3 regions of the Aminobacter aminovorans genome follow, and region 1 is predicted to be linked to each of the others. Evidence: predicted binding sites of a transcription regulator. Region 1 holds the regulator's gene; each other region holds the start of a gene.

Region 1 (10,758 bases):
GATCGATGCCGGACAGCTGGTTCTCGATCCGATCCCGTTCAACCTGTCGGAGGCGATCGAGGACGTCGCCACGCTGATGTCGACGCGGGCCAAGGAGAAGGACCTCGAGCTGATCGTCAGGATGCAGCCCGATCTCCGGCACCTCTATGTCGGCGACGTCGGCCGTATCAGGCAGATCATCACCAACCTGCTCGGCAATGCGGTGAAGTTCACCGATTCCGGCCATGTGCTGGTCGACGTCACAGGACGTAGCGATGGCGATAAGACCAAGCTGCATGTCGCGGTGACCGATACCGGCATCGGCATCCCTGAGGCCAAGCTCAAGCTGGTGTTCGAGAAGTTCAGCCAGGTCGATGCGTCGTCGACGCGCCGGCACGAGGGCACCGGTCTTGGCCTCGCCATCACCTCGCGCCTCGTCGACATGATGGGCGGCGAGATCGGTGTGGAAAGCGGCGAGGGCGCCGGCTCGACCTTCTGGTTCACGCTGACGCTGCCCAATGCCGGACGGCTGGAGACGCGGCCGGCGGCACTGATCGACGTCACCGGGGCGCGCGTTTTGATCGTCGACGACAATGCGGTCAACCGCACGATCCTGACCGAGCAGATGCTGTCGTGGGGATTCGATTCCTGTGCAGCCAAGAGCGGTGCCGAGGGGCTGCAGGTGCTCCAGGCAGCTCAGGCGATGGGCATCAACGTCGACTGCATCGTGCTCGACTACCAGATGCCCGGCATGACCGGCGCCGAGATGGCGCGGATCGTCAGGAAATCGCCGACGCTGTCCGAAACGCCAATCGTCATGCTGACTTCGGTCGACCAATCGCTTTCGGGGCCAACGCACCGTGACCTTGCCATCGATGCCCAGCTGATCAAGCCGGCGCGCTCGTCGGCGCTGTTGGAGGCGCTCGTCGCGGCAATCCAGCGCAAGCGGGCACCCACCCTTACGCCGGCACAGATGGCCGATGCGCAGGTGCCAACTAAGCTTCCGAGCGGCCCCTTGCCGCAAGCAACCCGCCTGCGCGGCGGCCAGCGGCCGGGCGGCGATGGCGGGCTCGACATTCTCGTTGCCGAAGACAACGAGGTGAACCAGATGGTGTTCAGCCAGATTCTGGCCGAGACCGAGCTCAGCTTCGAGATCGTCGGCAACGGCCGGCGGGCGGTCGCCGCCTATGGCGAGCGCCGTCCGAGGATGATCCTGATGGACGTGTCGATGCCGGAGATGAACGGGCTCGAAGCGACGAGTGAAATCCGCAAGCTCGAACGCGGCACCGGCATGCGCGTGCCAATCATCGGCGTCACCGCCCACGCCCTCAAGGGCGACAAGGAGCGCTGCCTCGAAGCCGGCATGGACGATTACCTGCCCAAGCCGATCAGCCCACGCGCGCTCTTGGAAAAGATCGAGCGCTGGTCGTGGCAGGACGAGGAACGCCGCGGCGCCGTCTGATCCGAAGCCGGGACACGCCTTCCGGTAGGCTCTCAAAGACTGTGGAAATGTGACAGTCTGTGGTGGCAAAGACTGCCCTGCCGTTGGGTAGGCGGCTTGATTTCGTTTCCTGCCTGTTGTTTGCCTCGCGCCGGCAAAGGACCGAGGAAACGACCCCTTCAGCGCCAAGCACTGCAACCGTTACAGGGGTGACACGAAACTGTCATGCAACTGTAATAGAGGGGGGCTATTGGCTCACCGGGCGCCGAGGAATGGCGTCATACGAGATACCTCCAACAGGAGCAGGCCCCAATGAAAAAAGCTCTTCTCACTGCGTCGGCTGCTGCCTTCGCGATCGCAGCCTCGGTAGGCTATGCCTCGGCCCGCGACCAGATCCAGGTTGCCGGTTCCTCGACCGTTCTGCCTTATGCAAAGATCGTCGCCGAGCAGTTCGGTGAAACCTTCACCAACTTCAAGACCCCGGTCGTTGAATCGGGCGGTTCGGGCGCGGGCATCAAGGAATTCTGCAAGGGCGTCGGCGAGAACACCATCGACATCGCCAACTCCTCGCGTCCGATCAAGAAGGACGAACTTCAGTCCTGCGTCGACGCCGGCGTCAAGGAAGTCCAGGAAGTGAAGATCGGCTATGACGGCATCGTCTTCGCGACCGACGTCAAGGGCCCGGACTGGGCGCTGACGCCTGAGGACATCTATAAGGCGCTTGCCGCCAAGATCGCTGTTGACGGCAAGCTGGTGGACAATCCGAACACCAAGTGGAACCAGGTCAACCCGAACCTGCCCGATTGGGACATCGCTGCCTACATCCCAGGCGAAAAGCACGGCACCCGCGAAGTCTTTGAAGAAAAGCTCCTGATCGCCGGCTGCAAGAAGCTCGGCGGCGTTGAAGCCGGCAAGGCTTCGGGCCTCGACGACAAGGCTGCGGAAGCCGCCTGCAAGGCCGTGCGCAAGGACGGCAAGGCTGTCGACATCGACGGCGACTACTCCGAGACTCTCGCCCGCATCGATAGCAACAAGACCGGCGTCGGCGTGTTCGGCCTGGCCTTCTACGAAAACAACGCCGACAAACTGAAGGTCGCCACTGTCGGCGGCATCACGCCTTCGGTCGAGACCATCGCCAAGGGCGAATATCCGGTGTCGCGTCCGCTGTTCTTCTACGTCAAGAAGGCACATCTCGGCGTCGTTCCCGGCCTGAAGGAATATGTCGAGTTCTTCCTCGACGACCAGATGGTCGGCCCGGAAAGCCCCCTTGCCGACTACGGCTTGGTTGCTGCTCCGGATGCAGAGCGCGCTGCACAGCGCGAAGCCTTCGGCGCCGGCAAGACCATGTAATCAGTGAACTGCCACGGGGCGGCGGAAAAATCCGCCGCCCCGTGGAATATTCCGCCGACTGTCCCGTTCGGCACAGAGAACCGAATTCACCGAGGCCGGCCCATGTCATTCCTGCTTGTCTTCGCCATCGTACTCGCAATCGGACTGGCGGCCTTCGTGGCCGGCCGGCAAAGGGCGCGTGCGCAGGATGATGGAACGGTCAAGCCGCACTCGCGTGCGCACTATCACGGCTGGTGGGCGTTCCTGACTGGCGTCGTTCCGGCCGTTTTGTTTCTCGCCGCCTGGGATATCGGCGCGAGTGCCTATCTCAACAGCCATATCCATTCGTCCCTGCCGGCCGATGTCGCCGAGGGCACCGTCGCGCATGAAGATCTGGCCGCCGGCCTTGTCAAGAGCCTCGCCAACGGGTTGCGCAAGCTCGACGGCCAGACGCTCGGCGCGCTGCCTTCGAGCTTCGCCGAGCTGCAGCCGATGCTCGCAGCAAAGGGCGTGGCGCTGGCGCCCGACACGCAGGACTACATGATCCCGATCGCCACGGACGCCAACCGCGTCTCCGATCGTCTCGGCATGATCTCCGCCGTCGTTTCGGTCGGCCTCGCCCTGATCGGTGTCGGTTACGGCTTGAAGGGCATAAGCCCCCGCGCCAGGGCGCGCAACAATGTCGAGAAGGTGATGCTGTGGAGCCTGCTCGGCGCCTCGACGCTCGCCATCCTGACGACGATCGGCATCGTGCTGTCGATGCTGTTCCAGACCATCGCCTTCTTCGAGAAGGTGCCGCTGAGCAACTTCTTCTTCGGCACCGTGTGGGACCCGCGTTTCGCCGCCGCCGGTGCAGGCGCCAGCGAAGGCCAGTTCGGCCTGATCCCGCTGCTCGCCGGCACGCTCTACATCGCTTTTGTGGCACTGCTCGTCGCTGTGCCGATCGGCCTGATGTCGGCGGTCTATATGTCGGAATACGCAGCCCCCAAGGTGCGCGCGGTTGTCAAGCCGGCACTCGAGTTGCTCGCCGGCATCCCGACCATCGTCTACGGTATTTTCGCGCTCGTCACGCTCGGACCCTTCCTGCGCGACATCAGCGCAGCCCTGACCGGCGGCACCCCGTTCATCCAGGCGCAGTCGATCCTGACCGCCGGCCTGGTGATGGGGGTGATGCTGATCCCGGTCGTCTCGTCGCTCTCCGACGACATCATTACCGCCGTGCCGCGCGCCATGCGTGACGGCTCGCTCGGCCTTGGCGCTACGCGCTCGGAAACGATCAAGCGCGTCATCCTCCCAGCCGCCTTGCCAGGCATCGTCGGTGCCATCCTGCTCACCGCCTCGCGCGCCATCGGCGAAACGATGATCGTGGTGCTGGCGGCCGGCGTCGCGGCGAACCTTACGCTCAATCCTTTCGAGGCGATGACCACCATCACGGTCAAGATCGTCAACCAGCTGACCGGCGACCTTGAGTTCAATACGCCGCAGACACTGGTGGCCTTCGCGCTCGGCATCACGCTGTTCGCGCTGACGCTGGTGATGAACATCGTCGCCCTTTACATCGTCCGGAAGTACCGGGAGCAGTACGAATGACCGATATTTCGCTCGACACGCTGACCGCCTCGGCTGCCCGTCCGCGCCGCGACATTGGCCTCAAGAAACGCTACGCCGCCGAACGCCGCTTTCGCCTCTATGGCGTGCTGGCGATCGCCATAGGACTGGCCTTCCTGGCTGTGATGCTGACCTCGATCGTCTCAAAGGGCTACACCGCCTTCTGGCAGACGACGGTGACACTGCCGATCAACTTCGACGAGAAGGTCATCGACCCGTCCAACAAGCGGGCGACCGACCCGAACGTGCTGATCACGGCTAACTATCCCAAGCTTGCCGAGACTGCGCTGATCGAGAAGCTCGGCATCGACGCCAACGACAAGGCCGAGATACGCAAGCTCAAGGGCTTCCTGTCCGACAGCTCGCGTGTCCAGCTCAGGGCGATCGTCGCCGCCGACCCGTCGGTGATCGGCACGACGCGCAATGTCGACATCCTCGCCGCCGCAAATCTCGACTCGGCCTTCAAGGGCCAGATCGACCTCGAGGTTCCGGAAAGCCGCCGCAAGGTGTCGGACCAGCAGGTCGAGTGGATGAACAAGCTCAAGGCCGAAGGTGTCATGGCCGAGCACTTCAACACCGGCCTGTTCAGCTACGGCGCGTCGAGCCGGCCTGAAACCTCGGGTGTCGGCGTCGCCCTCATCGGTTCGTTCTACATGATGGTGATCGTGCTGCTTCTGGCACTGCCGATCGGCGTGGCCGCCTCGATCTACCTCGAGGAATTCGCCAAGAAGAGCCGCTTCACCGACCTGATCGAGGTCAACATCAACAACCTCGCCGCCGTGCCGTCGATCGTCTTCGGTCTTCTGGGCCTGGCTGTGTTCATCAACTTCCTCGGGCTGCCGCGCTCTGCGTCCTTCGTCGGCGGCCTGGTGCTGACGCTGATGACGCTGCCGACCATCATCATCGCGACGCGTGCAGCCCTTGCCGCCGTGCCGCCGTCGATCCGCTCGGCAGCACTCGGCCTCGGTGCCTCGAAGATGCAGATGGTGTTCCAGCACATCCTGCCGCTGGCCGCCCCGGGCATCCTGACCGGCACGATCATCGGCCTGGCGCGTGCGCTCGGCGAGACCGCACCGCTGCTGTTGATCGGCATGGTAGCCTTCGTCGCCGACTATCCCAAGACGCCTTTCGACCCGGCGACGGCACTGCCGGTGCAGATCTATATGTGGGCGAACGAGGCCGAGCGCGCCTTTGTCGAGCGCATGTCGGGCGCCATCATCATCCTTCTGATCTTCCTCATGGCGATGAACATCGTCGCCATCGTCCTGCGCCGCCGCTTTGAGCGCCGCTGGTAGGGCATGGACAAGGAGCATCCTGCTATGAACATCATGACCGAAAAATCCCTCGACGACGCGGTGAACGCTGAGATGAACGCCAGAACGAACGAAATCATCAAGATGCGCGGCGACAAGGTGACAGTGCACTATGGCGACAAGCAAGCGCTGTTCGGCGTCGACCTCGATGTCCGCCAGAACCAGGTGACGGCACTGATCGGCCCGTCGGGGTGTGGCAAGTCGACATTCCTGCGCTGCCTCAACCGGATGAACGACACCATCGACAGCGCCAGCGTCGGCGGCAAGATCACTCTCGACAACGAAGACATCTACGATCCCAAGATCGACGTGGTCGAACTGCGTGCCCGTGTCGGCATGGTGTTCCAGAAGCCGAACCCGTTCCCGAAGTCGATCTACGAAAATGTCGCTTATGGCCCGCGTATCCATGGCCTTGCCAAGAACAAGGCCGAGCTCGACATTATCGTTGAGAAGAGCCTGCAGAAAGCCGCCCTGTGGAACGAGGCCAAGGACCGCCTCAACGAGCCAGGCACTGGCCTGTCGGGCGGCCAGCAGCAGCGGCTGTGCATCGCGCGCGCCATCGCCGTCTCCCCCGAGGTGATCCTGATGGACGAGCCCTGCTCGGCGCTCGATCCGATCGCTACCGCGAAGGTCGAAGAGCTGATCGACGAACTGCGCGAGAACTACACGATCGTCATCGTCACCCACTCGATGCAGCAGGCGGCACGCGTGTCGCAGCGTACGGCGATGTTCCATCTCGGCTATCTCGTCGAGGAAGGCCCGACCGACAAGATGTTCACCAACCCCGACGACAAGCGGACGCAGGACTACATTACCGGCCGCTTCGGCTGAGTGAGTTTGCGCCGCCGCACACGAGACGAGGAAGAAATCATGGGCGAACATACAGTCCGGTCCTTTGACGAGGAACTCCAGCACGTCGACCAGCTCATCCGCGACATGGGCGATCTCGCCGGCGCGATGGTGGCAGGCGCCATCCGCGCGCTTCTGTCGTCCGACCAGGCGCTGGCGCAGAACGTCGTTGCCGATGACACGATCATGGATGCCAAGCAGCGCGATCTCGACAATTCGGCGATCACGCTGATCGCCAAGCGCCAGCCGATGGCGCAGGACCTGCGCGCCGTCGTCGGCGCAATCCGCATGGCGGGCGATCTCGAGCGCATCGGCGACCTTGCCAAGAACATCGCCAAGCGTGTAGGCGCCGTCGGCCAGTCGCCGACGCCGCGCAACCTCTCGCATTCGATCGACGCGATGGCGCAACTGGTGCTCGGCCAGGTTCGCGGCGTCGTCGATCTCTATGTCGCGCGCCAGGCCGAGGGCCTGAAGGATCTGCGCGCCGACGACCAGAAGATCGACATCCAGTACACCGCCGTGTTCCGCGAACTCCTGACCTACATGATGGAAGATCCGCGCAACATCACGGCCTGCACGCATCTGCTGTTCTGCGCCAAGAATCTCGAGCGTATCGGCGACCATGTCACCAACATCGCCGAGAACGCCTATTTCGTCGTGACAGGTACGCAGCTGCCGCTGAACCGGCCCAAGGTCGACGAGACCACGACGACGGTTCCGGCCTGAGCATTTCCGCAACCGCATGCGTTTGGCGCGGGGGCGCTGCATAGGTTAAATCAGCGTATGGTCCGGAAGCGACCATGCGCCAGGACAAGGTATAGCCGATGATCGCTCCCAAGGTCATGGTCGTCGAAGACGAAGAGCCGCTGGGCGTGCTGCTTCGCTACAATCTCGAATCCGAAGGTTACCAGGTCGAGGTCGTCACGCGTGGCGACGAGGCCGAGATCCGGCTCCAGGAAAACGTGCCCGATCTTCTGGTGCTCGACTGGATGGTGCCGGCGCTGTCAGGCATCGAACTGTGCCGCCGGCTCAGGATGCGGCCAGACACCGAACGCCTGCCGATCATCATGCTGACCGCGCGCGGCGAAGAGAGCGACCGCGTGCGCGGGCTTTCGACCGGCGCCGACGACTATCTGGTCAAACCGTTCTCGACGCCGGAGTTCATGGCGCGCGTCAAGGCGCTGCTTCGCCGGGCCAAGCCCGAGGTGCTGTCGTCGGTGCTCAAGGTCGGCGACATCATGCTCGACCGCGAGTCGCATCGGGTCTACCGCAAGAAGAGCGAGATCAAGCTCGGCCCGACCGAGTTCCGCCTGCTCGAATTCATGATGCGGCATCCGGGCCGGGTGTTCTCACGCAGCCAGTTGCTCGACAATGTCTGGGGCGAGACGATCTACATCGACGAGCGCACCGTCGACGTCCATGTCGGACGCCTGCGCAAGGCGGTCAACAACGGCCGCATGCCCGACGTGATCCGCACCATCCGCGGTGCCGGCTACGCGATCCGCGAAGACTAGAGACCACGCCTTGTCCGTTTCGCCCCAGGCTAGGCGCCGTCGGTATCGGCGCGGCGTGGGGCGGTGCCTGCGGCAAAGATCTCCTGATCGACGGCAAGCAGGGCGCGCATCATCGCGCCTTCCCGCTTGAGCGGAACCTCGTTGGGTTCGGTGTCGAACGAGATCGCTTTCGAGTGCAGCCCGCCTGCCGTCTTGGCGATGGCTGCGCGTACATGCGGCTCCATGATGTCGAAGGCCGTTGCGCCGACGCCGACGAAGGCGAGGGGGGCGGGGTCGAACAAGGCGAACATCGAGCCTAAACCGAAGCCGATCGCCTCACCGGCCTTGCGGAAGGCCTCGCGCTCGGGACCGTCATGGTCGCGGGCGGCGTCGGCAATCGCTCTGATGTCGTCGTCGGACAGGTCGGCCAGAGGCTCGGCATTCTCGTCGCCAATTCTGGCGTTGCGCCAGATGGCGTAGTTGCCGGCATAAGCCTCGATGCAGCCGCGGCGGCCGCAGCGGCAGAGCGCGCCGTCCGGTCGGTGGACCATGTGGCCGAACTCTGCGCCCGACGATTGCGTGCCGGTAAACAGCTCGCCCTTGACGACCAGGCCCATGCCGATGCCGTGCGACAGAAGGATGGCGATGAAATCGTCGCGATAGCGCACCGGGTCGCGCCAACGCAGCGCTTCGGCGATCATGTTGCAATCGTTTTCGACCGACACCGGTACGCCGAATTCCTTCTCGAACCGGTCGGCGAAAGGCAGGTCGTCATGCTCGGTGATCGGCGACCACAACAGCTTGCGCGAAGCGGCATCGGTGATGCCCTGGACAGCCATGGCGATGCGCAGCACCGGCCCGCCGGAAGCAGCAGCATCGTCGATCAGGCGGCGGATCATGGCGCTGCACTCGTCGAGCAATGCCTCCGCGGTCATCTTCTGGGTCACCAGCCGCTTCGTTTCCTCTGCGGTCGTGTTGCCGGCATAGTCGATGACGGCGGCCGACAGGCTGTTGAGCGAGAGCACGATGGCAACGATCGACGCGGCATTGGGTTCGAGCATCAGCCCAACCTGCGGCCGGCCCCGCTTCATCGAAACCGGCTCGCTGACCTTGGCTTCAGCAAGGATGCCTTCCGATATGAGATCGGAGGAAATCGTCGAGATCGTCGAGTGGCTGAGGCCGGTGGTGGCGGCGATTTCGGTGCGCGACGGCTGGCTGGCACGGCGAACAGCGGATATAACCATGGCGCGGTTGCGCCGTCTCAGATCGTCGTGACGTATGCCGACCGACATGTGCTCGTCTTCCTCCCGGCGAAGCGCTGCCCTTCTTAAGCGGCAGTCCCTTACGCGCCAAGCGATTGTGACAGAGCCCACGCCAATTGTCTCTATTTATTTCGATCCTCGAAAAAAATAGAGATCCCACGCGAAACCATGTTGACAGTGACGGGCCATTGCGTCAGTATTTTTTCGAGGCTCGAAAAAAAGAGCTTCTCCAAGGGCTATCGCGAAGTAGGCGCGCCCATTGGGCGCAGGGAGGAAATAATGAAAAAGTTTACCACCGCCATCCTGGCGGGTGTTGCCATGACTCTGTCGCTTACGGCAGGGGCTTCGGCAAAGGACAAGGTCATCGGTGTCTCCTGGTCGAACTTCCAGGAAGAGCGCTGGAAGACCGATGAAGCCGCCATGAAGGCCGCCATCGAGGCCGCCGGCGACAAGTACATTTCGGCTGACGCGCAGTCGTCGCCGGCCAAGCAGCTGACCGACGTCGAGAGCCTGATCTCGCAGGGCGCCAACGCCCTGATCATCCTCGCTCAGGACGCCTCGGCCATCGGACCGGCCGTCGACAAGGCCGTCGCCGAAGGCATTCCTGTTGTCGGCTACGACCGCCTGATCGAGAACAAGGACGCGTTCTACCTGACCTTCGACAACAAGGAAGTCGGACGCATGCAGGCCAAGGGCGTGTTCGCCGCCAAGCCTGAAGGCAACTACGTCTTCATCAAGGGCAGCGGTGCAGATCCGAACGCCGACTTCCTGTTCGCCGGCCAGATGGAAGTGCTCAAGGAAGCCGTCGACGCCGGCAAGATCAAGAATGTCGGCGAAGCTTATACTGACGGCTGGCTGCCGGCCAACGCCCAGAAGAACATGGAGCAGTTCCTCACCGCCAACGACAACAAGATCGATGCGGTCGTGGCTTCTAACGACGGTACCGCCGGCGGCGCCATCGCAGCGCTCCAGGCACAGGGCCTTGCCGGCTCGGTGCCGGTTTCCGGCCAGGACGGCGACCATGCCGCGCTGAACCGCATCGCGCTCGGCACCCAGACCGTTTCGGTCTGGAAGGATGCGCGCGAACTCGGCAAGAGCGCGGCCGAAATCGCCTCGCAGCTCGCCGATGGCAAGAAGATGGAAGAGATCGCCAACGTCACCAAGTTCAAGACGCCTGGTGGCCTCGAGCTCAACTCGGTCTTCCTGACGCCGGTTGCGATCACCAAGGACAATCTCAACGTCGTCATCGACGCCGGTTGGGTTGGCAAGGACGTCGTCTGCCAGGGCGTGGCAGCGGGTTCGGTCGCAGCCTGCAACTAACATCGGCCGAGTCCGACAGGAGAAGCGCCGCGGTTCAATGACCGCGGCGTTTTCCCAAAACGCCCGCTTCATGACATGGCATATTGACCCTATCATGCGCACACCGGCCGCCGCGAAGACGGCTGTTCGGTCGGGAGGTAACTATGACAGACACGACTTCCAAC
Region 2 (10,758 bases), 160 kb from region 1:
GAAAACGTTTTCATGACCGCACGCCTCGACAGCGACCTGTTGCGCACCTTCCTCGCGGTTGCCGAGAGCGGCAATTTCACCCGCGCGGCCGAAGGCGTCGGGCGTACCCAGTCGGCAATCAGCATGCAGATCAAACGCCTTGAGGAGGTTGTCGGCGAGGTGCTGTTTGCGCGCGGCGCGCGTGGCGTCACCTTGACGGAACGGGGTAGCGAGCTTGTCGGCAATGCCCGCCGGATCGTTGCCCTGCTCGACGAAACCGCATCCGCGATGCGCGCCGCACCACTTGGCGGGCCGGTCCGGATAGGCATTCCCGAGGAGTACGGGCAGCCCGTCCTGTCGCGCGCGCTGGGTGCCTTCGCCAAGCGCCATTCGCAAGTGGAGGTGACGGTTCGGTTCGGTTACTCGGTCACCCAACTGGCGGCGCTGGCAGCCGGCGAACTCGACCTTGCCGTGGTGTTCGAGTGGCAATTTCCTTCGGGCGCCGAAGTTCTGATGAACGACCCAACCGTCTGGGTGACCTCCATTCACCACAATCTGCATCTGGAGCGGCCGCTGCCGGTTGCCATGTACACCCGTCACGGCTGGTCGCGAGAGTACGCGCTTCGCTCGCTGGAGCAGCGCGGCATCGATTATCGTTTCGCCTATACAAGCGACACCACCAACGGGCTTTCGCTTGCCGTCACCGCCGGCCTGGCGCTGGCGCCGATGGCGCGCAGCAACATTCCTGTGGACTGCCGTGAGCTGACGGATGCCGAGGGCTTCGGCCCGATCGACACGACGAGGGTCGTCATGCATCGCAACCCGCGTGCCAACAGCGAAGCCGTCGACGCCATGGCCGACGCCATCCGGGATGCCTTCCATCAGCGGCGCTGATTGCTGAATCAAGTCACTTCCTGCCAGCGCTCCTGACAAAGGGCTGTCAGCAGGCCAATGCTATGTAGTTCGCATCTCTGAAACGGGAGGACTTGATGATCACATTCTACCATGCGCCATGGTCGCGCGCGTCCAACATATTGTGGCTGCTCGAGGAACTCGGCACACCTTACAAGATCGAGAAGGTCGATATCCGCGCGCCTGGCGGGGTGCCGGAAGCCTACCGCTCGATCCAGCCCAACAAGAAGGTGCCGGCGATCATCCATGACGGCGTCCTTGTCACCGAGCGCGCGGCGATCTGCACCTATCTCTGCGACGTCTTCCCCGAAGCCGGACTTGCACCTGCCATGGGCGACAAGCTGCGCGCGCCTTACCTGACCTGGCTCGTCTACGCCGATTCGGTGTTCGATCCGGTGCTGGCGGCAAAGGCGCATGGCCACGAATTCATGGGCGGCGGCTATTCCTACGGATCGTTCAGCGAGATGGTCGACAATCTCGAAAAGACGCTGGCCTCGCGCCCTTACATCGCCGGCGACCGCTTCACCGCTGCCGACACCCAGATCGGCGGCGGCATCAATTTCGGCATCCGCGTGCTCAAGACGCTGCCTGATAAACCGGTGTTCCTCGACTATGTCGAGCGGCTGGCTGCTCGCCCCGCCTTCCAGCGCGCCAGCCAGAAGGATCATGCTTTGGCGCAAGAGGCGGGAATGGTTGCGGGGTGAGGGGAAGGGGCGGGCCTGAGCGTTGGTGCGGCTTCACCCCCCTCTGTCCTGCCGGACATCTCCCCCGCAAGGGGGGAGATCAGGCCGCCATCGGCGCTGAAGCCAATCACTAACTTCGCAAATTCTACGACGTCACAGGATGAGCGCCGTCGGCGGCGAGATAAATCTCCCCCTTGCGGGGGAGATGGCCGGCAGGCCAGAGGGGGATGGGACGGAGTGCGACGGAGCAAGCAGCCCCCGTTGCCGCTGCCTATCTCAACTCCAGCAGGCGTTCGAGATAACTCCGCTCCAGCTCGGGGCTCAGCGCGTTGCCGAGTCGCTTGCGGATGGCGTCGAGAATCTGGCGGGCTCGCTGCACGTCGATCTCGTCCGGCACCTTGGTCGAATCGCCGAAGTCGGGTCCGGTGGTGGCGCGTGGCCTGCCGAGTGGGTCGCGGTCGGCATTCTGTTGGCGGCCGCCTTCGCCGCTGCCGCCCTGGTCGCCCTGCATGGCCTGCATCTGCTGCATCATGTCCTGGGCGCCCTGGCGCAGCGCTTCGAGCGCACGGCCCTGATGGCCGACGGCACGGTCGCCTTCACCTTTGCCGAGCGAGCCCTCGGCTTGGTTCATCGATTCGCCGGCGTCGCCAAAGCCCTTGCCCGGCTTGATGCCGAGGCCTTCCAGCCCCTTCATCAGCGATTCGAGGTCCTTCTCGAGCTGGCTCTGGCCCTGCTGCAACTGCTTAAGCGCGTCGGCGAATTCCTGCGGCGTCATTGGCCGGCCCTGCTTGCCCTTGTTTTGCTGGCCTTGGCCTTGTTCACCCTGTTGCTGCTGCTGACCGGGCTCGCCATTCTCGCCGAAGGGATCGCTCTGGTCGCCCTGCTGGCCGCGTTGCATTTGGTCGAGACGGAACGTCTCGTTCATCATCTCCTGCTGCCGTCGCATGATCTCGCCAAGCTTGTCCATCTGCTGGCGCATCTCGGAGTTCTGCTGGCCCTGCTGGCCTTGCTGCCGTTTGCCGGCCTGCAGATTGTTCATCATGTCCTGCAACTGCGACAGAAGCTCCTTGGCCTGGTCGCGGTTACCTGACTTGGCCAGGTTTTCGATCTGGTCGAGCATGCGCTGCAGGTCGCTCTGGCGCAGCTCCTGGGCCGGCGACTGGTTCTGGGTATTCTGGTTCTGCTGGTTGCGTTCGGCGAATTCGCGCAGGAACTCGTTCATTGCCTCGCGCAGCTCGGCCATCAGCTTGTCGATTTCCTCGTCGCTGGCGCCGCGTTCGAGCGCATCCTGCAGGGCCTGCTGGGCCTGGCGCAGGCGCTTTTCCGCCGCCGACAGGTCGCCGTCCTCGATACCGAGCGCCACTTGCCAGAGATAGGTGACCACCTCGCGCAGCTCGTCATCGGAGCTGGCCATCTTGAGCCGCGTACGGGCGCTCATCAGTGCAAGGTAGTGCGAAAGATTGTCGATCGTGTCCTCCGGCCTGAGGGTGATCGCGTCCATCAGGTCGATCACGCGCGGTTTGGCGTTGGCGTCTAATGCCAGCAGCCGCCGCTGTTCGATCACCGCTCGGGCGAGCGGGTTTGTGAAGGGCTTTTCAGGCAGGATGAGCGTCTTGGTTTCGCTCTTGGCTTCCTGGCCGGCGTCGTCGGTGGCGTGCAGGGTGAGCTTCACCGAAGCTCCGGCCCAGACATGCTCGGTCAGGTCACGCGTCGCCTTTACCGGCTTCTTGGCGGCACCGCGGCGCGGCAGCGAAAGCGGCATTTCGGGCGGGCCATAGAGCGGGCGGGCATCGGGCGACTGCGCCTCGGCAAGGGCGAAGTCGGCCCTGGCGGAAGCCGCGCCATAGTCGTCCTCGATATTGTAGGTCAGCTCGAGCGTGCCGTTGACGGCACGCTTGGGCTCACCGGCAAAGTTGATCTTCGGCGCGCTGTCGGGAATGACGGTGAAGGCCCAGCGGTCGAGCTCGTCGTCACCGGATTTCAGCGTCAGCGTACCCTCGGCGGTGAGCTTGTCGGCGAACTGTCTGACGGCGGCGACGGGGCCAGCAGCAACCTGTGTCGAGGCTTCGGTCTTGACGCCGTTCGGCGCGATGTCGCGCACTGTACCTGCAGCATCTGTGAAGGCGAGCGTTTCCTCACCCGATCCGCCGGTGACACGCAGCGACAATTCGCTGCCTTCGGGTACGTTGGTGACAGGAACATCCTTGCTGGCATCGGCGGTCAGGAAGATCGGTGCCTTGCCGGTGTAGGTCGGCGGCGTGACCCAGGCGTCGATGCGCGGGGGTACGATGTCGCGCGTCGCATGCGCCCTGAAGGCGTCGCCCAGCCGTCCGCCGGTCGGGCTGAAGGAAAAGGCAAAGGCGCATACGAACAGCAGGGCAGCCGCGCCGCGAAGCGCCCATGGGTCGCGCTCCGGCACGCGGGTGCGGGGCAAGTCGCCGCCCAGTGTGCCGAGCCGTTCGGCCATGCGCTTCTGGTGCTCGCGCCAGAGGGCGTCGGCGAAGCTGTCCGGCCGGCCCGAGGGGCGGTCGGTCTGGACCTGCACCGGTGTGTGCAGCAGCTGATTGGCGCGTTCGAGGCGGCTGTCGATCTCGGCCCATGTCGGCAGGCGGAAAAAGCGCAATGGATAGAGCGAGGCAAGTCCAGTGAGCCCGAAGGCCACGGCCAGCGCCAGTCGCGCCATGTCGGGCAGGGCCCGGAACAGGCCAAGCCAGGACAAGCTGACGAACAAGCTGACAACGACGATCAGTGGCAGCACCAGCGGCCAGCCACGCTCGACGATCATTGCCGCTGATATGGCCAGGCGCGTCCTGCCCAGGCTGGCGGCGACGTTACGATGCAGCGCTGGTCTTGTCGGTTCCGTCATCGGCCCTTCCGCTTGGGCGGCGCGGGATGCAGCCACCCTGCCTGTGGCAGAATACCATCAATCGCGGCGAAGGCGAGGCGACCAACGTAATCGTGAAGCTCAACGCACAGCACGTCCAGAGGAAGCGCAAGGAACGCCATAGATCTCCCGATCCACGTCCTGGCGAGCTGGCGCGCCGTCAGGCAAGCCAATCGGGAATGGAATCGAGCCCGATCAGTTCGTCATAGCTCTGGCGCTTGCGCACGACATGGAAACGGTCGCCGTCGACAAGCACTTCGGGGATCAACAGCCGCGTGTTGTAGGTGCCTGCCTGCACAGCGCCATAGGCGCCGGCCGTGCCGACGGCGATCAGGTCGCCAGCCTTCAGCCTGGGCAGGTCGCGATCGAGGCCGAGATAGTCGCCGGTCTCGCAGACCGGCCCGACGATGTCGACGGTCATGCGCGGCGTGTTGGCCGCCGGCTGCATCACCGGGCGGATGTCGTGATAGGCGTCGTAGAGTGTCGGCCTGATCAGGTCGTTCATCGCCGCGTCGACGATCAGGAAGTTCTTGGCGTCGCCTTCCTTCACGAAGATGACTTCCGATACCAGGATGCCGGCATTGCCGACGATCAGCCGGCCGGGCTCGAACATCACCTTGAGGCCGAGCTTACCGACATGCTTGTGCGCGATCTGGGCATAGGCGTCGGGCAGCGGCGGCGGGTTGTTGTCGGTCTTGTAGGGAATGCCGAGGCCACCGCCGAGATCGACATGGTCGATCTCGTGGCCGTCCGCCTTGAGCGTTTCCACGAGTTCGGCCATCAGCGCAAAGGCGTCGTCGAAAGGCTGCAGCTCGGTGATCTGGCTGCCGATATGCATGTCGATGCCGGTCACCTTGATGCCGGGCAGGGCGGCTGCGCGGGCATACACTTCGCGCGCCCTCTGGCGCGGGATGCCGAACTTGTTCTCGGCAAGGCCGGTCGAAATCTTCTTGTGCGTCTTGGCGTCGACATCGGGGTTGATGCGCAGCGACACTGGTGCCGTCTTGCCGTTGGCTACAGCGCGCGCCGACAGCAATTCGAGCTCGGGCTCGGATTCGACGTTGAAGCAGAGAATGCCGGCCTGCAGCGCGAAGTCCATTTCGCGCGCCGTCTTGCCGACGCCCGAAAAAACGATCTTTTCAGCCGGGATGCCGGCGGCCAGCGCACGCCGCATCTCGCCTTCCGAAACCGTGTCGGCGCCGGCGCCAAGCTTTGCCAGCGTCTTCAATACGGCCTGGTTGGAGTTGGCCTTGAGCGCGTAGCAGACCAGCGAGTCGAGATCGGCGAAAGCCTTGGAGAAGACCTGGAAGTGGCGCGTCAGCGTCGCGGTCGAATAGCAGTAGAATGGAGTGCCGACGGCAGCGGCGATATCGGTCAGCGCCACGTCTTCGGCGTGGAGGACGCCGTCACGATAGTCGAAATGGTTCACGGCAGCATGCTTTCGAAAATGAAGTGCGGCTCAGAGCAGCGGGTCGAGGATGAAAGGCTTGTCCTCGACCGGTTTCACCGGCGCAGCGCCGGCTGGCTGGCCGGCCTTCTGGGCGTCTTTCTGCGCCTGCACGGCAGCATCATAGGGGGTGTCGAGGTCGCCCTTGCGGCCGCAGGCCGAAGCCATGCCAACCGCCGCAATCAGCCCGAGCGTCACCAGAATCCTGCCAGCGGTCATGTTCCATCCGTCCGCGAAAATTTCCCCGCCGCTTGTAGCGGAGATTTTCGGGCTTTGCACCCCGGATAGATCAAGCTTTCATCAAACGTTTCTTCCAGTAGCGGATCTGTTTCTTCACCTCTGCCGGCGCTGTGCCGCCGAAGGAGGTGCGGCTCTTCACCGAATTTTGCACCGACAGAACCGAGAAGATGTCGTCTGTGATGCCATCATGGATCGACTTGAGGTCCTCAAGCGCGAGTTTCTCGAGCCCGACCTTCTTGCTTTCGGCCAAAGCTACGGCACGGCCGGTGACGTGATGCGCCTCGCGGAAAGGCATGCCGAGCGTGCGCACCAGCCAGTCGGCAAGGTCGGTGGCGGTCGAATAGCCCGAGCCGGCGGCCTTTTTCATCGCCTGTTCGTTGATGGTCATGTCGCCGACCATGCCGGTCATCGCAGCCAGCATCAGGTCGAGTGTCTCGGCGGCGTCGAACACTGCTTCCTTGTCTTCCTGCATATCCTTGGAATAGGTCAGCGGCAGGCCCTTCATGACCGTCAACAGGCCGATCAGGTGGCCGTTGACGCGCCCGGTCTTGGCGCGCACCAGTTCGGCGGCATCGGGGTTCTTCTTCTGCGGCATGATCGACGAACCGGTGGAGTATGAGTCCGACAGGCGCACGAAGCCGAACTGCGGCGTCGACCAGATGACGATCTCTTCAGCCAGGCGCGACAGATGCGTCGCGCAGATCGCGGCAATCGACAGGAATTCGAGCGCGTAGTCACGGTCCGAGACGCTGTCGAGCGAGTTGCGTGTCGGCTCGCGGAAGCCGAGCGCCTTGGCCGTCTGGAAGCGGTCGATCGGGAAGCCGGTGCCGGCGAGGGCGGCTGCACCCAGCGGGCTCTCGTTCATGCGCTCGACGGCGTCGCGGACGCGGCTGAGGTCACGTGCGAACATCTCGACATAGGCCATGCAATGGTGGCCGAAGGTCACCGGCTGCGCCGTCTGCAGATGGGTGAACCCGGGCATGACAGTCGAGGCGTGTTGTTCGGCGCGTTCGAGGAAGGCCGCGATCAGCCCCTTCAGTGCTGCGGCGACACGGTGGAACTCGTCCTTGACCCAGAGCCGGAAGTCGACGGCCACCTGGTCGTTGCGCGAACGTGCTGTGTGCAGGCGCCCGGCAGACGGGCCGATCAGCTCGGCGAGCCGCGACTCGACATTCATGTGGATGTCTTCGAGCCGGGTCGAGAATGCGAACTTGCCCTCCTCGATTTCTCGCAGGATCGTGTTCAGGCCGTGAGCGATTTTCTGTTGATCGTCAGCCGAAATAATGCCCGTTTCCGCCAGCATCACGGAGTGGGCGACTGAACCTCTTATATCCTGGGCGTAAAGCTTCTTGTCGAAGCCGATCGAGGCGTTGATCGCCTCCATGATCGCAGCCGGGCCCGAGGCAAAACGTCCGCCCCACATCTGGTTGCTGGCCTTCTTGTCGCTCATCGTGATACCCGGGCTCCGGAGAGAATTGATTAGATGTCGGACCGCAGAAAAATGTTTCCAGCCCCACGCCATATACTGATTGCCGCCGTTGCGGGCGTGATCGCCGGCGCGGTCGCGGTATATGTCAGCACGACCCGTCCTGGCAACAACACGCCGCAGCCCACGGTCGCCGTCGACTCCTCTGCGAGCCCCGACGACAAGCTGTGTGCGGCGAAGGCTGAAAAGGCGAAGGCCGTCGCAGCCGCCGCGACGGGCCATGTCGCGGCGATGATGCCGGCCGACCCGCCGCAGTCGCTGAAGACGCTCGCCTTCAACGATCCCCAGGGCAAGCCGATGACCATCGCCGACCATGCCGGTCGCACGCTTCTGGTCAATCTGTGGGCCACCTGGTGCGCGCCGTGCCGTGCCGAGATGCCGGCGCTCGACGCGCTGGAGCGTGAGATGGGCGGCGAGGAGTTCGAGGTCGTGGCCGTCAATGTCGACACTGGCGACGACACCAAGCCGAAGAAGTTCCTCGAAGAGATCGGCGTCTCCTCACTCGGCCATTACCGCGACAACACGCTCGCCGTGTTCAATGACCTGAAGAAGCGCGGCCTGGCGCTCGGCCTGCCCGTCACGCTGTTGGTCGACGGTGAAGGCTGCCTGCTTGCCAACATGAACGGCCCCGCCGAATGGGCCAGCCCCGACGCCAGGAAGCTGATCGAGGCCGCGCTCGCCAAATAGGGCCTGCGTGTCCACACACTTTTGTTGGCGGCCCCTGCAATTTCAGATTGTAGGATTTGGGCCGCCATCTTCGCGGTTTTCATCCGCGAAGGCCACGTAATGGCACGTTCATTCCATTTCAAGGCTTTCGTTAGCCGGCATTGCCGGCAGTTCAGACGAGTCTAATTCCCGGTAAATTACTTTCGTTTTCTGGAAAAGCGAAAGCTTGTCATGAGGTTGTGGAGAAATCGAAATCAAAGCGAGCCAAATGCGACCTTCATACGATCGCTATAAAACTGTTGTCGCGCTGTCATAATCCGACAATACTGCTCCTCGCGGAACTAAACATTTCGCCAACCAGAACGGGAGCGAGACATGAAGACCCTAGGCTTTGCGGCCGGTGTTGCCGCCACCATGACGCTGTTGTCCAGCACCTCCGCCTTCGCCGTCACCGAGATCTCATGGTGGCATGCCATGACCGGCGCGAACAACGAGGTCGTCAACCAGCTTTCCGAAGAGTTCAACAAGAGCCAGAGCGACTACAAGATCGTTCCGGTCTTCAAGGGCACATATCCCGAGACGCTGAACGCCGGCATCGCTGCCTTCCGCGCCAAGCAGCCGCCGGCAATCATGCAGGTCTTCGATGCCGGTACGGGCACGATGATGGGTGCCGAGGGCGCCATCAAGCCGGTCGCCGACATCCTGTCGATGGGCGGTCAGGCCTTCGACAAGAGCCAGTACCTGCCGGGCATCGTCGCCTACTACTCGAAGCCCGACGGCACCATGCTGTCGTTCCCCTACAACTCGTCCTCGCCGATCCTCTATTACAACAAGGACATCTTCCAGAAAGCCGGCCTCGACGTCGACAATCCACCCAAGACCTGGGGCGAGGTCTGGGACGCTGCCAAGAAGATCAAGTCGAGCGGTGCAGCCCCCTGCGGCTTCACCTCAACCTGGCTGACCTGGATCCACACCGAGAATTTCGCCGCCTGGAACAACCTGTCCTACGGCACCAATGAAAACGGCATCGGCGGCACCGATGTCGAGCTCAAGATCAACGCCCCTGCCTTCGTCAAGCATTTCCAGGAGCTCGCCGACCTCGCCAAGGACGGCACCTTCAAATATGGCGGCCGCACCTCCGAAGCCAAGCAGATCTTCCTTGCCGGCGAATGCGGTATCTTCACCGAATCCTCGGGTGGCCTCGGCGACATCGTCAAGTCGGGCATGAACTACGGCACCGGCCAACTGCCCTATGAGGCTGACGCAGCGGGTGCGCCGCAGAACACCATTCCGGGCGGCGCTTCGCTCTGGGTTTTTGCCGGCTTGCCTGACGAGCAGTACAAGGGTGTCGCTGCCTTCTTCAACTTCCTGTCGCAAACGCCGATCCAGGCCCGCCTGCACCAGGTTTCGGGCTACCTGCCGGTCACGCTTGCTGCCTATGAGGAGACCAAGAAGTCGGGCTTTTACGACAAGAACCCGGCCCGCGAGATCCCGATCAAGCAGATGATGGGCAAGGCGCCTACCGAAAACTCGAAGGGCGTCCGCCTCGTCAACCTGCCGCAGGTACGCGACATCGAGAACGAAGAGCTCGAAAAGATGCTCGCCGGCCAGCAGACCGCCCAGCAGGCGCTCGACAACACCGTCGCACGCGGCAACAAGGCGATCCAGGAAGCGATCGGCAACTGACATCAGCTTGAAGCCATCGTAGCGCTGCCCTCATCCGCCTACCGGCACCTTTTCCCCGTGAACCGGGAGAAGGGACAAGCGGCAAGGTGGGCGCCCTTCCTCTCTCCGTTCACGGGGGAGAGGCTAGGGTAAGGGGCGGCGCAAACGCTGGGCCGAAGGACGGCAGCGATGCCATCCAGCTTCTGACAAACGCGTAACAAGAGGCCCTCATTGTCCCCACGCGTCGTCTTTCCCAACAAGATCCTGCCCTACCTGCTGGTCGCGCCGCAGCTGGCGATCACGCTGGTGTTCTTCTACTGGCCGGCGAGCCAGGCGCTGCGCCAGTCGATGCTGCGCGAGGATCCGTTCGGCCTGTCGTCGAAATTCGTCTGGTTCGACAATTTCAAGAAGGTGCTGTCGGACCCCAACTATCTCAACTCGATCCAGGTCACGGCGATCTTTTCGGTCTCGGTGGCAGCCGTTGCCATGGGTACTGCATTGCTGCTCGCCGTCATGGCCGAGAAGGTGGTGCGCAGCCGCAACCTCTACCGCACGCTGATGATCTGGCCCTATGCGGTGGCACCGGCCATTGCCGGCATGCTGTGGCTGTTCCTGTTCAACCCGTCGATCGGCTCGCTCGCCTATGGCCTGCGCTGGCTCGGCATCAACTGGGACCCGCTGCTCGATGGCGAGCAGGCGATGGCGCTGGTGGTTGCCGCCGCATCTTGGAAGCAGATCAGCTATAATTTCCTGTTTTTCGTTGCCGGCCTGCAGGCCATCCCCAAGACGCTGATCG
Region 3 (10,758 bases), 1.6 Mb from region 1:
GCAAGGTGCGGCGGACGCGCGGTCTGCCGCCGGTCTATGGCCGCGAGGCGCTGAAGCTGACCGATGCCGAACGCGAATCCTACGAGCATGACGGGCGCAAGCCGCATTGGCGCTTCCTGCTGCCCAATTTCGTCTCCGATCCGTTCGCAACCCAGCGTACCGACGTGCACTGGACCGACATCGTGCGTGGCGAAGAGACCGTCGATCTGGCGTCCCTGTCCGATCCGGTGCTTGTGCGTGAGGACGGGACCTATCTCTACACGCTGCCGTCAGTGGTCGACGATATCGAGATGGAGATCACCCACGTCATCCGCGGCGACGACCATGTCACCAATACCGGTGTGCAGATCGCGCTGTTTCGCGCGCTCGGCGCCGAACCGCCTGTTTTCGGCCATCACAACCTGCTGACGACAGCGTCCGGCGAGGGGCTGTCCAAGCGCACCGGTGCGCTTTCGATCGAGAGCCTGCGCGAAGGCGGCATCGAACCGATGTCGGTTGCCTCGCTCGCCGTGCTTGTCGGCACGTCGGAGAATGTCACCGCGGTGCCGAACCTTGGCGAACTTGCCGAAAAGTTCGATCCGGCCGCAACCTCGAAATCGGCGGCGAAGTTCGATCCCGAAGAGCTCGTGGTGCTCAATCGCGCGCTGCTGCATCACATGTCCTTTGACGAGGTGCGCGACCGCCTGATGGTGCTTGGCGTCAGCGGCGACCATGCCGAAGCGTTCTGGATGGCTGTGCGCGGCAATCTCGACAGACTGCCGGATGCCGTGTCGTGGTGGCGCATCCTACGCGAAGGGCCGCAGCCGGCTGCCGAAATCGCCGATGAGGATCGCGAGTTCGTCGGTCAGGCGCTGGACCTTTTGCCGGAGGAGCCGTGGGACGGCAATGTCTGGAAAGACTGGACGGCCAAGGTGAAGAAGGCGACCGGCCGCAAGGGCAAGGCGCTGTTTATGCCGCTGCGGCTCGCGCTCACCGGGCTGGAGTCGGGCCCGGAGCTCGCAGATCTATTGCCGCTTGTGGGTCGGGAAGGAACGTTGGCCCGACGGCCCTGACCTTGCGGTTGGGATCTGGCGCATGACGCGGCGCTGCCGGTGCCGGCGGCTCTGTCACCACGGGCTTGGCTTGCGGGGCGCTCGGCAGCGGGCGCCCTTCGCCGGCAATGACTGAAAAATTCCTGTTCAGGCTGACATTGCAACCGCAGGCGGGTACGCGCGGCAGGTCGACGCGCTTGTAGCGGTAGGCGGTCGCAAGATTGCGGTAGGGCTGGCCGGAGCGGGCGGAAACCATGCTCTCCTGCGGCTGGCCGGCATGCAGGTGATAGAACAGCTCGATCTCGGTTCCCGGGCAGCTTGCTTCGCAGTTCTTCTCGTCACGCTGGAAATCCGACAGGTCGGCGGCGTTCGACATCGGGAAGAAGTAGCCGTCGCAGGTGCGCACGCACAAGGTGCGGTATTCGCCCGCGCCTTGCTGCCTGTTGCGGCCGATGACGATGTGCTGCGGATAGCTTTCATTGAAGCTCAGAGTAGTTGCCTCGCCGCCGCGGATGATCGTCGCGCCGGCCTGCTCTGGCGCGGGATCGTTGGTTGTGGCTTCTTCCACCTCATCGCCCTGATCGTTGCAGCCGGCGAGTTGCATGGCATCGAGAATGCGGATGCGCTCGCGCCTGACGTTCCTGTTGGGGCGTGCCGACTGGCCGTCGAGCTTGCCGAGATTGTCCTGCATCTCAGTGATCTTGGCATTGAGCGCGGCGCATTGGGCGATCATGTCGCCCGAGATCGCCCTGTCGCAACCAAGATCCGAGGCCCTGATGCGGGCAAGGTCGATCTGGTCCTGCTGGGTGGCCGCGGCGGCGGCGAATTCGTCCGGCTGGGCGAAGCTGCCGGTCGCCTGCGCGGGCAGGCTCGCCAGTTCGGTCTCAAGTTCGAGACACTGGGCCGTGACGGCGAATGAAGACCCGGTCGCCAGAAACGACACGGCAACAGCAGCCAGCAATGCGATGGCTGGCCGCTTCACCGGGAATTTGCTTCTGCCGCGCCCGAACATCCCGCTTTCCCGCAGTGCCGCGCGATGGGTGCGCCACTGCAACAGCATGAAATGGTGCATGTTCCGACCCAGACACTCCCAATCCGGCGCACGCACCTGCCTCGGCTCTAACCCTAGCGCCGACGAGGTTAACCGTTTCTTTGGAAACGGCTGACCCCACACCGGGTCAGGACACTGCGTTCGCCCGCTGCGACGCCTCGACGACGGCGAGTGCGGTCATGTTGACGATGCCGCGCGAGGTGACCGACGGCGTCAGGATGTGCGCCGGCTGGGCCGTGCCGAGCAGGATCGGCCCGACATGCAGCGCGTCCATCATCGTCTTGACCGTGGTCAGCGCGATGTTTGCCGCGTCGAGATTGGGGAAGACCAGCAGGTTGGCTTCGCCCTTCAACGTCGAGTGCGGATAGACGCGCTGGCGCAGCACTTCCGACAGGGCGGAATCGCCATGCATTTCGCCGTCGCTGGCGAGTTCCGGCGCAATCCGCTTCAGGATCGCGGCAGCCATGCGCATCTTCTGGGCACTTTGCGAGTCGCGCGAACCGAAATTCGAATGCGACAGCAAGGCCGCCTTGGGCTCGATGCCGAAGCGGCGGATCTCGTCGGCCGCCAGCATCGTCATCTCGGCGATCTCTTCGGCGGTCGGGTCGACGGTGACGTAGGTGTCGGTGAAGAACAGCACGCCGCGCTGCGAGATCAACATCGACAGCGCCGACAGATCGCGGTCCTTGACGCCGTCACGCGCGCCGACGATCAGCGTGACGTTGCGCAGGTGGCGCTCGAAACGGCCTTCCAGGCCGCAGATCATGGCATCGGCATCGCCGCGCTTCAGCGCGATGGCGGCGATGACCGTGTTGTTGGTACGCACCATGGTACGTGCCGCCTCGGGCGTGATGCCCTGGCGGCCGCCGAGGTCGATCAGGTGGTCGACATAGTGGCGGTAGCGCGGATCGTCCTCGGGATTGATGACCTCGAAATCGACGCCCGGCCGGATGCGCAGGCCATAACGCTTGAGCCGGACTTCGATGACATGCGGACGGCCGATCAGGATCGGCTTGGCCAAGCCTTCCTCGAGCACCACCTGGGCGGCGCGCAGCACGCGCTCGTCTTCACCGTCGGCGTAGATGACGCGCTTGGACGTCGCCTGCTTGGCGTTGGAGAAGATCGGCTTCATCACCAGGCCGGAGCGGAAGACGAAGCGGCTGAGCTTTTCGACATAGGCGGTGAAGTCGGCGATCGGGCGGGTCGCCACGCCGGTCTCACAGGCCGCCTTGGCGACGGCCGGCGCGATCCTCAGGATCAGCCGGGGGTCGAAGGGCGAGGGGATCAGAAAGTCGGGGCCGAAGGTCGGCGTCTCGCCGGAATAGGCGCGTGCCGCGACGTCGGACGGTTCCTCGCGGGCGAGGGCGGCGATGGCACGGACGGCTGCCATCTTCATCTCTTCATTGATGGCACGCGCGCCGCAGTCGAGGGCGCCGCGGAAGATGTAGGGGAAGCACAGGACGTTGTTGACCTGGTTCGGGAAGTCCGAGCGCCCGGTGCAGATCATCGCGTCAGGACGGGCAGCGCGCGCCGCTTCCGGCATGATCTCGGGATTCGGGTTGGCCAGCGCCAGGATCAGCGGCTTGTCCGCCATCTCCGACAGCAGTTCCGGCTTCAACACACCGGCCGCCGACAGGCCGAGGAAGACGTCGGCGCCGCCGATGACATCGGCCAGGACGCGTGCGTTGGTGTCCTTGACGTAAGGGTCCTTCCAGCGGTCCATTTCCTCGACGCGGCCCTTGTGGGCGACGCCGAAGCGGTCGGTGACCCAGATGTTCTCGACCTTGGCGCCAAGCGACACCAGGAGGTTGAGGCAGGCGAGTGCGGCAGCGCCTGCGCCCGAGGTGACGATCTTGACGTCTTCGATCTTCTTGCCGGCGAGTTCCAGGCCGTTGAGGACAGCCGCAGCGACGATGATCGCAGTGCCGTGCTGGTCGTCGTGGAAGACCGGGATACGCATCTTGGCCTTGAGCTGCTCCTCGACCTCGAAGCACTCGGGCGCCTTGATGTCCTCGAGGTTTATGCCGCCGAAGGTAGGCTCGAGCGCCGCGATGGTGCTGACCATCTGCCCGATCTCCGGCGCGTCGATCTCGATGTCGAAAACGTCGATGCCGGCGAATTTCTTGAAAAGGACGGCCTTGCCTTCCATCACCGGCTTGGACGCCAGCGGGCCGATATTGCCGAGGCCGAGCACGGCGGTGCCGTTGGAGATGACCGCGACAAGATTGGCACGGCCGGTGTAGTCGGCGGCGGTTTCGGGGTCGTCCTTGATGGCGAGGCAAGGGGCCGCGACGCCGGGCGAATAGGCCAGCGCCAGGTCGCGCTGGTTGCCGAGCGGCTTGGTTGCCTGGATTTCGAGCTTACCGGGGATCGGGTGCTTGTGGAAAAAGAGCGCGGCCTGGTCGAGGTCGGAGAGCGCTTCCTTTTTCTTGTCGTTCCCGGCCATCTATCGCTCCTTGCAGAATCCGCATCAAAGGCCGTTCTTAGCACGACACTGACATTTTTGGAGGTGTCAACGCCCAGATGGGAGTTGAATCAGTTTCAAGCGCTGGAACGGCAATCATTCCAGACGCTTGACGAAGATTGCTGATATCTCGAATCAACCGTCAGAAGGAGCTGACATAGAGCCCGCCATCGACCGGGATGTTCTGGCCGGTCAGATAGCCGGCGTGAACCGAGCATAGGAAGGCGCAGATCTGACCGAATTCTTCCGGCGTGCCGAGGCGCCCGGCCGGGATTTCCGCGCTCAGGCGGGCGCGCCGCGCGGCACCCTGTTCGGGGTCCTCGACGATGCCAGGCTCGTGCGGGCCGCGCAGGCGATCGGTGTCGAGCTTGCCCGGCAGCATGTTGTTGATGGTGACGTTGCGGTTGGCGACGGTTCGCGCCACGCCGGCCAGGAATGCAGTCAGGCCGGCGCGGGCGCCCGACGACAGGTCGAGGCCGGGGATCGGCGTATAGACCGAAAGCGAGGTGATGTTGACGATGCGGCCGAAGCCGCGCTCGGCCATGCCGTCGAGCACCGCTTTGATCAGTTCGATCGGCGTGACCATGTTGTTGGTGACGCCTTCGAGGATTTTTGCGCGGTCGAGCTCGCGGAAATCGCGATAGGGCGGCCCGCCATTGTTGTTGACCAGTATATCGGGGGACGGGCAGGCGGCGAGCAGCGCCTTCTGCACCTCCGGATTGGCGACGTCGCCGGCGATCTCCGTGACCTTCACGCCGAATCGCGTGCGGATTTCCTCTGCCGTGCGGCTGAGCGCTGCAGCGTCGCGGCCATTGAGGAACAGCTCGCAGCCGGCTTCGGCGAGCGCGATGGCACAGCCCTTGCCAAGGCCGCGGCTCGACGCACAGACGATTGCCTTCTTCCCGCTGATCCCGAGATCCATGATGTGCGTCTCCTGTAGGTGATGATCCACCCTAGGACCGCAGGCCGGCGACTGCAACCGTCATACGGCTGTTGCATGAATCTGGGCATAGCGACCGCGACAGCAACGGGTGGAATGCCATGTCAGGCACCGGCACACGCAGTTTCAGAACGCTTTTCATCTCCGACGTCCATCTCGGCTCGAAGGGTGCGAAGGCCGACTATCTGATCGACTTCCTGCGTCACCACGAGGCCGAGACGATCTTTCTCGTCGGCGACATCGTCGATGGCTGGCGCCTGCGCCGCTCCTGGCACTGGCCGCAGACGCATAACGACGTCGTCCAGAAGCTGCTGCGCCAGGCGCGCAAGGGCACGGCGATCACCTACATCGCCGGCAACCACGACGAGTTCGCCCGCATGTTCCAGGGCGTGCATTTCGGCGGCATCGTCGTCGCCGACCGTGCCATCCACGAAGCGGCCGACGGCAAGCGCTTCCTGGTCATCCATGGCGACCAGTTCGACGCGGTGGTGCAGAATGCGCGCTGGCTCGCTTATCTCGGCGACTTTGCCTATGACGCCGCAATGGCGACGAACCGGCTCGTGGCGCGCTTTCGCCGCACCTTCGGCCTGCCCTACTGGTCGTTCTCGTCCTGGGCCAAGGTCAAGGTCAAGAAGGCCGTCAACTTCATCGGCGCCTTCCAGGACGTGCTGACCGAGGAAGCGCGGCGCTCGGAAGTCGACGGCGTCATCTGCGGCCATATCCATCATCCAGCGATCGAGAACTTCGACGGCATCCAGTACATCAATACCGGCGACTGGGTCGAAAACTGCACTGCCGTCGCCGAGGATTTCGACGGCAACTTCGTCATCCTGCGTTGGCCGCATGTGCTGGCCGGCAAGCTGGTCAATGAACCCTTCGTACCGATGGTCGTCGACCAGCGTGTCGACAAGGCCGCCGCCTGAACGGAACGACATCGATGTGCAGCTCCAGATACGCCTCGCGTCCCTGGCGGGACGGACCGGGCCATGCGGCGATATCGGCACTGCGCGTCGCCGAGACGCTGCACAGACGGGCGCGACGGCTCGGCGCGCAGCACGTGCCCATGGCAGCGCACGCGACGCCGCGCCTTGGCCGATAAGGCCCTTGGAGCTTGGCCCAAGCTTTGGGCCGTTGCGCCGAGCCGTCGGCTTTCGTGGCGCGGCCACCCATGGTAAGGGATCAGGCAAATCGGTGAGGCTTGGTTGGTTCGGGTCGCGCCCGGACACGCTTACCCACCATGACATTACCGCCACTCACGCCAGAACAGCAGGTCAAGCCGCGACGCTTTGAACTGCGAATCTCCCTGCTTTTCGCGGCACTGTTCGTGCCGATGGGCGTGCATCTGCCGTATTTTCCGCTCTGGCTCGAAGCCAAGGGGTTCGATCCCGAGCAGATTGCCATCGTGCTGTCGGCACCGATGTTCCTGCGCGTCATCACCACGCCGCTGATCGCCGCCATGGCCGATCGTGCCAAGGACCGCGCCAACGTCTTCATCTTCCTGGCGGCATCGTCCCTGCTGCTGTCGCTCGGCTATTTTCTCGAGCCGACCTACCTCATGGTCCTGGCCGTCTCACTGGCGCTGGCGGTGGTGTGGACGCCGCATTCGCCGATAGCCGATTCTCTCGCGCTTTCGGGGGTCCGCCGCTTCGGCTCCGACTACGCGGCGATGCGCATCTGGGGTTCGATCGCCTTCCTCGCCGGCAGCCTTGGCGCAGGCTTCATCCTGTCGCTGACCGGTGCGGATGCCGTGCCGGCGATCATCTCGATCGGCCTGCTCGGCTGCTTCTTGATGTCGTTCATCGCGCCGCGCCTTGGTCGGCCGCGCAAGGCGTCACCGCTCTCGGCGACGGACATGCAGGCGGCGCCAAAGCTGTTCAACCGCTATTTCCTGCTGATGGCCGGCGGCACCGGCGTCATCATCGGCAGCCACGGCTTTCTCTATGGCTTCGTGTCGATCTACTGGAAGTCGCTCGGCATCAACGAGACGATTGTCGGGCTGTTGTGGAGCTGGGGCGTGGCGGCCGAAATCGTCATGTTCATGTTCTTCACGCGGCTGTTCGGCTCCAGATCGACGGCACTGGTGCTGGTGCTGGCCGGCGCCGGCGCCATCGTCCGATGGATCGCATATCCGTTGATCTGGCCGCTCGGCCTCGGCGTGGCCGGCTTCTTTGCCGTGCAGAGCCTTCACGCCGTGTCGACCGCATTGGTGCTGATCGGGGTGCAGAAGCTGATCGCCGAGTCGGTTCCGGAAGAGCGCACCGGTGCTGCCCAGGGCGTTGCATACTTCGCCAATGGCATGTCGATGGCGATCGTGACGCTGCTGTCCGGCCCGCTCTACCAGCGCTTTGGCGTCGACGGCTTCTATTTCATGGCAGCGGTCGCTGCCTGCGCGATCGTGCTTGTGCTGCTGGCGTCCCGCTCAACCCCAAAGCTCGGGCAGGGGCGGCGACACCATTGAACCCTCGTAGACAAGCCCCGGCGAACGGTCGCGCGCCAGCAGCAGCGGGCCGTCGAGGTCGACGAATTCGGCGCCCTGGGCAAGCAGTACCGCCGGCGCCATGGCGAGCGAGGTGCCGACCATGCAGCCGACCATCACCTGGAAGCCAAGCGCGCGGGCCTGGTCGCGCAGCTCGAGCGCTGCCGTCAGGCCACCCGACTTGTCGAGCTTGATGTTGACGGCGTCGTAGCGGCCCTTGAGCGCGGCGAGATCGGCGGCGATGTGGACGCTTTCGTCGGCGCAGATCGGCACCGGATGCGCGATGCGGCCGAGGATCTGGTCGGCGCCGGCGGGCAGCGGCTGTTCGATCAGCGCGATGCCGAGCTGCGCGGCGACGGCGAGATTCTCGGCGATATTGGCATCGGTCCAGCCTTCGTTGGCGTCGAGGATGATGCGGCTGTCGGGCGCGGCTTCGGTTACGGCGCGGATGCGGGCGATGTCGTTGTCGCCGCCGATCTTGACCTTGAGCAGCGGCCGCGCCGCGTTGGCGCTTGCCTGGGCTGCCATCGCCTCGGGCTCGCCGAGCGACAGTGTGTAGGCAGTCTCAAGCGCCAGTGGCACCGATATGCCGAGCCTGTCCTTGACCGGCACGCCGCTCAACTTCGCTTCCAGGTCCCACAGCGCGCAGTCGACGGCATTGCGCGCCGCACCCGCCGACATCAGCGTCAGCAGTTCGACGCGCGAAGCCCCGTCCTCGATGGCGCGGCGCGCCTGTTCGATCGCCTCGGCCACACCAGCCATGGTCTCGCCATAGCGCTTGTAGGGCACGCACTCGCCACGTCCGATGACGCCTGATTCGGCGATTTCACAGGTGATGACCTCGGCCTCGGTCTTGGAACCACGGGAGATGGTGAACGTTCCGGCGATGGGAAAGCGCTCGTCAACGACCGAAAGGACACGCCTCATGAAAATCTGCTCCATTCAACTGCTTGGCTTGGCTGCGAAAATCGACATGCCGCAGCCGACACGTTAAGTAGTGTGCCATGTTGACCATCGGCAAACGGGAAGCAAGCGGCGGGGCAGCCGACGGCCGAGATCACCGACCGCAGGTTGCTGTGGCGGAGCGCGAAGGCGTGCTCGCCTGCGTCTTCACCGGTATCTGGACCACCCGCACCGTTGCCTTCGTCGACGCCGAAATGCGCAAGATCGAAGCCCGCGACGGCTTCAAGACGCTTGCGCTCGACCTCGGCGGCATCGAGAAGATGGACACCGCCGGCGCGTGGGTCATCGACAGGCTCGTCAACGCCAATGAGAAGAAGGGTGTCGAGGTTCGGATGGAAGGCCGCAGCGAGGTGGCCACGATTCTGCTCGGGGCAGTCGGCGAGGCCGTCCGGCGCGAAGGCGAATCCGCTCCCGCTGGACCGCCCAACATCATCATGCGCATGCTCGAGGCTGTCGGCCGCCGCGTCTATGAGATGCGCGACGATTTCCTGGCCTCGATGAACATCCTCGGCGCGACCATTCGCGGCGCCCAGATGAAGCTCGGCCGCGGTCATGCGGTCAACCCTGCCGCGATCTTCAACCAGATCGACCGCATGGGCGTCGGCGCCATTCCCGTCGTCGTGCTGATGTCGGCGATCGTCGGCGCCATCGTCGCCCAGCAGGGCGCCTATCAGCTTGCCTATTTCGGCGCCGACATCTTCGTCGTCGACCTCGTCGGTGTGCTGGTGCTGCGCGAACTCGGCGTGCTGATGACCGCGATCATGATCGCCGGCCGCTCCGGCAGTGCCATCACCGCCGAAATCGGCTCGATGAAGATGCGCGAAGAGGTCGACGCGCTGACGGTCATCGGGCTCAATCCCATCGGCGTGCTGGTCTTTCCCAGGCTCGTGGCCCTGGTGATTGCGCTGCCGTGCCTCACCATCATCGCCAACTTCGCCGCCCTTGGCGGTGGAATTCTTGCAGCCTGGCTTTATTCCGACATTCCGCCGGCTGCCTTCATCGATCGCCTGCGCCTGGCGATCGACCTCAGCACCATTTCCGCCGGCCTGATCAAGGCGCCATTCATGGCGCTGATCATCGGCACCATCGCCTCCGTCGAAGGCATGAAGGTCGGCGGCAGCGCTGAATCGCTTGGTCTCCATGTCACCGCGTCGGTGGTCAAGGCGATCTTCGTCGTCATCATCCTCGATGGCCTGTTCGCCATGTTCTACGCAGCGATCAACTTCTGACATGGCAAGCCGGGCAAAGACCATTCAAGTGGAAAGCCGCGGCGCGGAAACGCGCGGCGAGGTGGTGCTCTCGGTGCGCGATCTGACGGTGGCCTTTGGCGACAAGGTCATTCTCGAAGATCTCGACCTGGACATCAGGCGCGGCGAGATTCTCGGCTTCGTCGGCGCGTCGGGCGCCGGCAAGTCTGTGCTGTTGCGCACGGTGCTCGGGCTGATCCGCAAGCAATCCGGCACGATCGAGCTGTTCGGCGTCGATCTCGAGCAGGCCAGCGAGGAGGAGCGGCTCAGGATCGACATGCGGCTCGGCATGCTGTTCCAGCATGGCGCGCTGTTTTCGGCGCTGACCGTGCTGGAAAACGTCCAGGTGCCGATGCGCGAGTATCTCGACCTGCCGAAACAGCTGATGGACGAGCTCGCCATGCTCAAGATCGAGCTTGTCGGCCTGCCGCCTGACGCGGCCCGCAAGTTTCCCTCCGAGCTGTCCGGCGGCATGATCAAGCGCGCGGCACTGGCGCGCGCGCTGGCGCTCGACCCTGACATCGTCTTCCTCGACGAGCCGACTTCAGGCCTCGATCCCATCGGCGCGGCCGAGTTCGACGAATTG

Evidence for each region. Region 1 encodes PhoB, which activates phosphate uptake and scavenging genes when phosphate is short. Its sites were predicted from a motif close to TGTCATNNANCTGTCAT; they were not measured.
Region 2: a site for PhoB is predicted at 8,595-8,611, ahead of ugpB (sn-glycerol-3-phosphate ABC transporter substrate-binding protein UgpB). Genes of this name have one in related genera too.
Region 3: a site for PhoB is predicted at 5,527-5,543, ahead of DY201_RS14535 (UDP-2,3-diacylglucosamine diphosphatase). Genes of this name have one in related genera too.

Annotation. Positions count from the first base shown of each region.
Region 1 covers NZ_UFSM01000001.1:1,382,341-1,393,098, forward strand. The annotation lists gene DY201_RS06825 (response regulator) at 1-1,441, shown strand, start outside; gene DY201_RS06830 (PstS family phosphate ABC transporter substrate-binding protein) at 1,733-2,770, shown strand; gene pstC (phosphate ABC transporter permease subunit PstC) at 2,873-4,339, shown strand; gene pstA (phosphate ABC transporter permease PstA) at 4,336-5,652, shown strand; gene pstB (phosphate ABC transporter ATP-binding protein PstB) at 5,677-6,501, shown strand; gene phoU (phosphate signaling complex protein PhoU) at 6,541-7,245, shown strand; gene phoB (phosphate regulon transcriptional regulator PhoB) at 7,344-8,033, shown strand; gene DY201_RS06860 (ROK family protein) at 8,063-9,304, opposite strand; gene xylF (D-xylose ABC transporter substrate-binding protein) at 9,554-10,594, shown strand; gene DY201_RS06870 (sugar ABC transporter permease) at 10,738-10,758, shown strand, end outside.
Region 2 covers NZ_UFSM01000001.1:1,541,179-1,551,936, forward strand. The annotation lists gene DY201_RS07615 (LysR substrate-binding domain-containing protein) at 13-873, shown strand; gene DY201_RS07620 (glutathione S-transferase family protein) at 969-1,595, shown strand; gene DY201_RS07630 (TIGR02302 family protein) at 1,846-4,440, opposite strand; gene lysA (diaminopimelate decarboxylase) at 4,619-5,887, opposite strand; gene DY201_RS07645 (lipoprotein) at 5,918-6,124, opposite strand; gene argH (argininosuccinate lyase) at 6,195-7,595, opposite strand; gene tlpA (thiol:disulfide interchange protein TlpA) at 7,629-8,318, shown strand; gene ugpB (sn-glycerol-3-phosphate ABC transporter substrate-binding protein UgpB) at 8,673-9,983, shown strand; gene ugpA (sn-glycerol-3-phosphate ABC transporter permease UgpA) at 10,194-10,758, shown strand, end outside.
Region 3 covers NZ_UFSM01000001.1:2,940,428-2,951,185, forward strand. The annotation lists gene gltX (glutamate--tRNA ligase) at 1-1,052, shown strand, start outside; gene DY201_RS14520 (DUF2865 domain-containing protein) at 970-2,013, opposite strand; gene DY201_RS14525 (NADP-dependent malic enzyme) at 2,210-4,528, opposite strand; gene DY201_RS14530 (SDR family oxidoreductase) at 4,689-5,468, opposite strand; gene DY201_RS14535 (UDP-2,3-diacylglucosamine diphosphatase) at 5,588-6,409, shown strand; gene DY201_RS14540 (MFS transporter) at 6,724-7,944, shown strand; gene dgcA (N-acetyl-D-Glu racemase DgcA) at 7,906-8,889, opposite strand; gene DY201_RS14550 (ABC transporter permease) at 8,967-10,154, shown strand; gene DY201_RS14555 (ABC transporter ATP-binding protein) at 10,156-10,758, shown strand, end outside.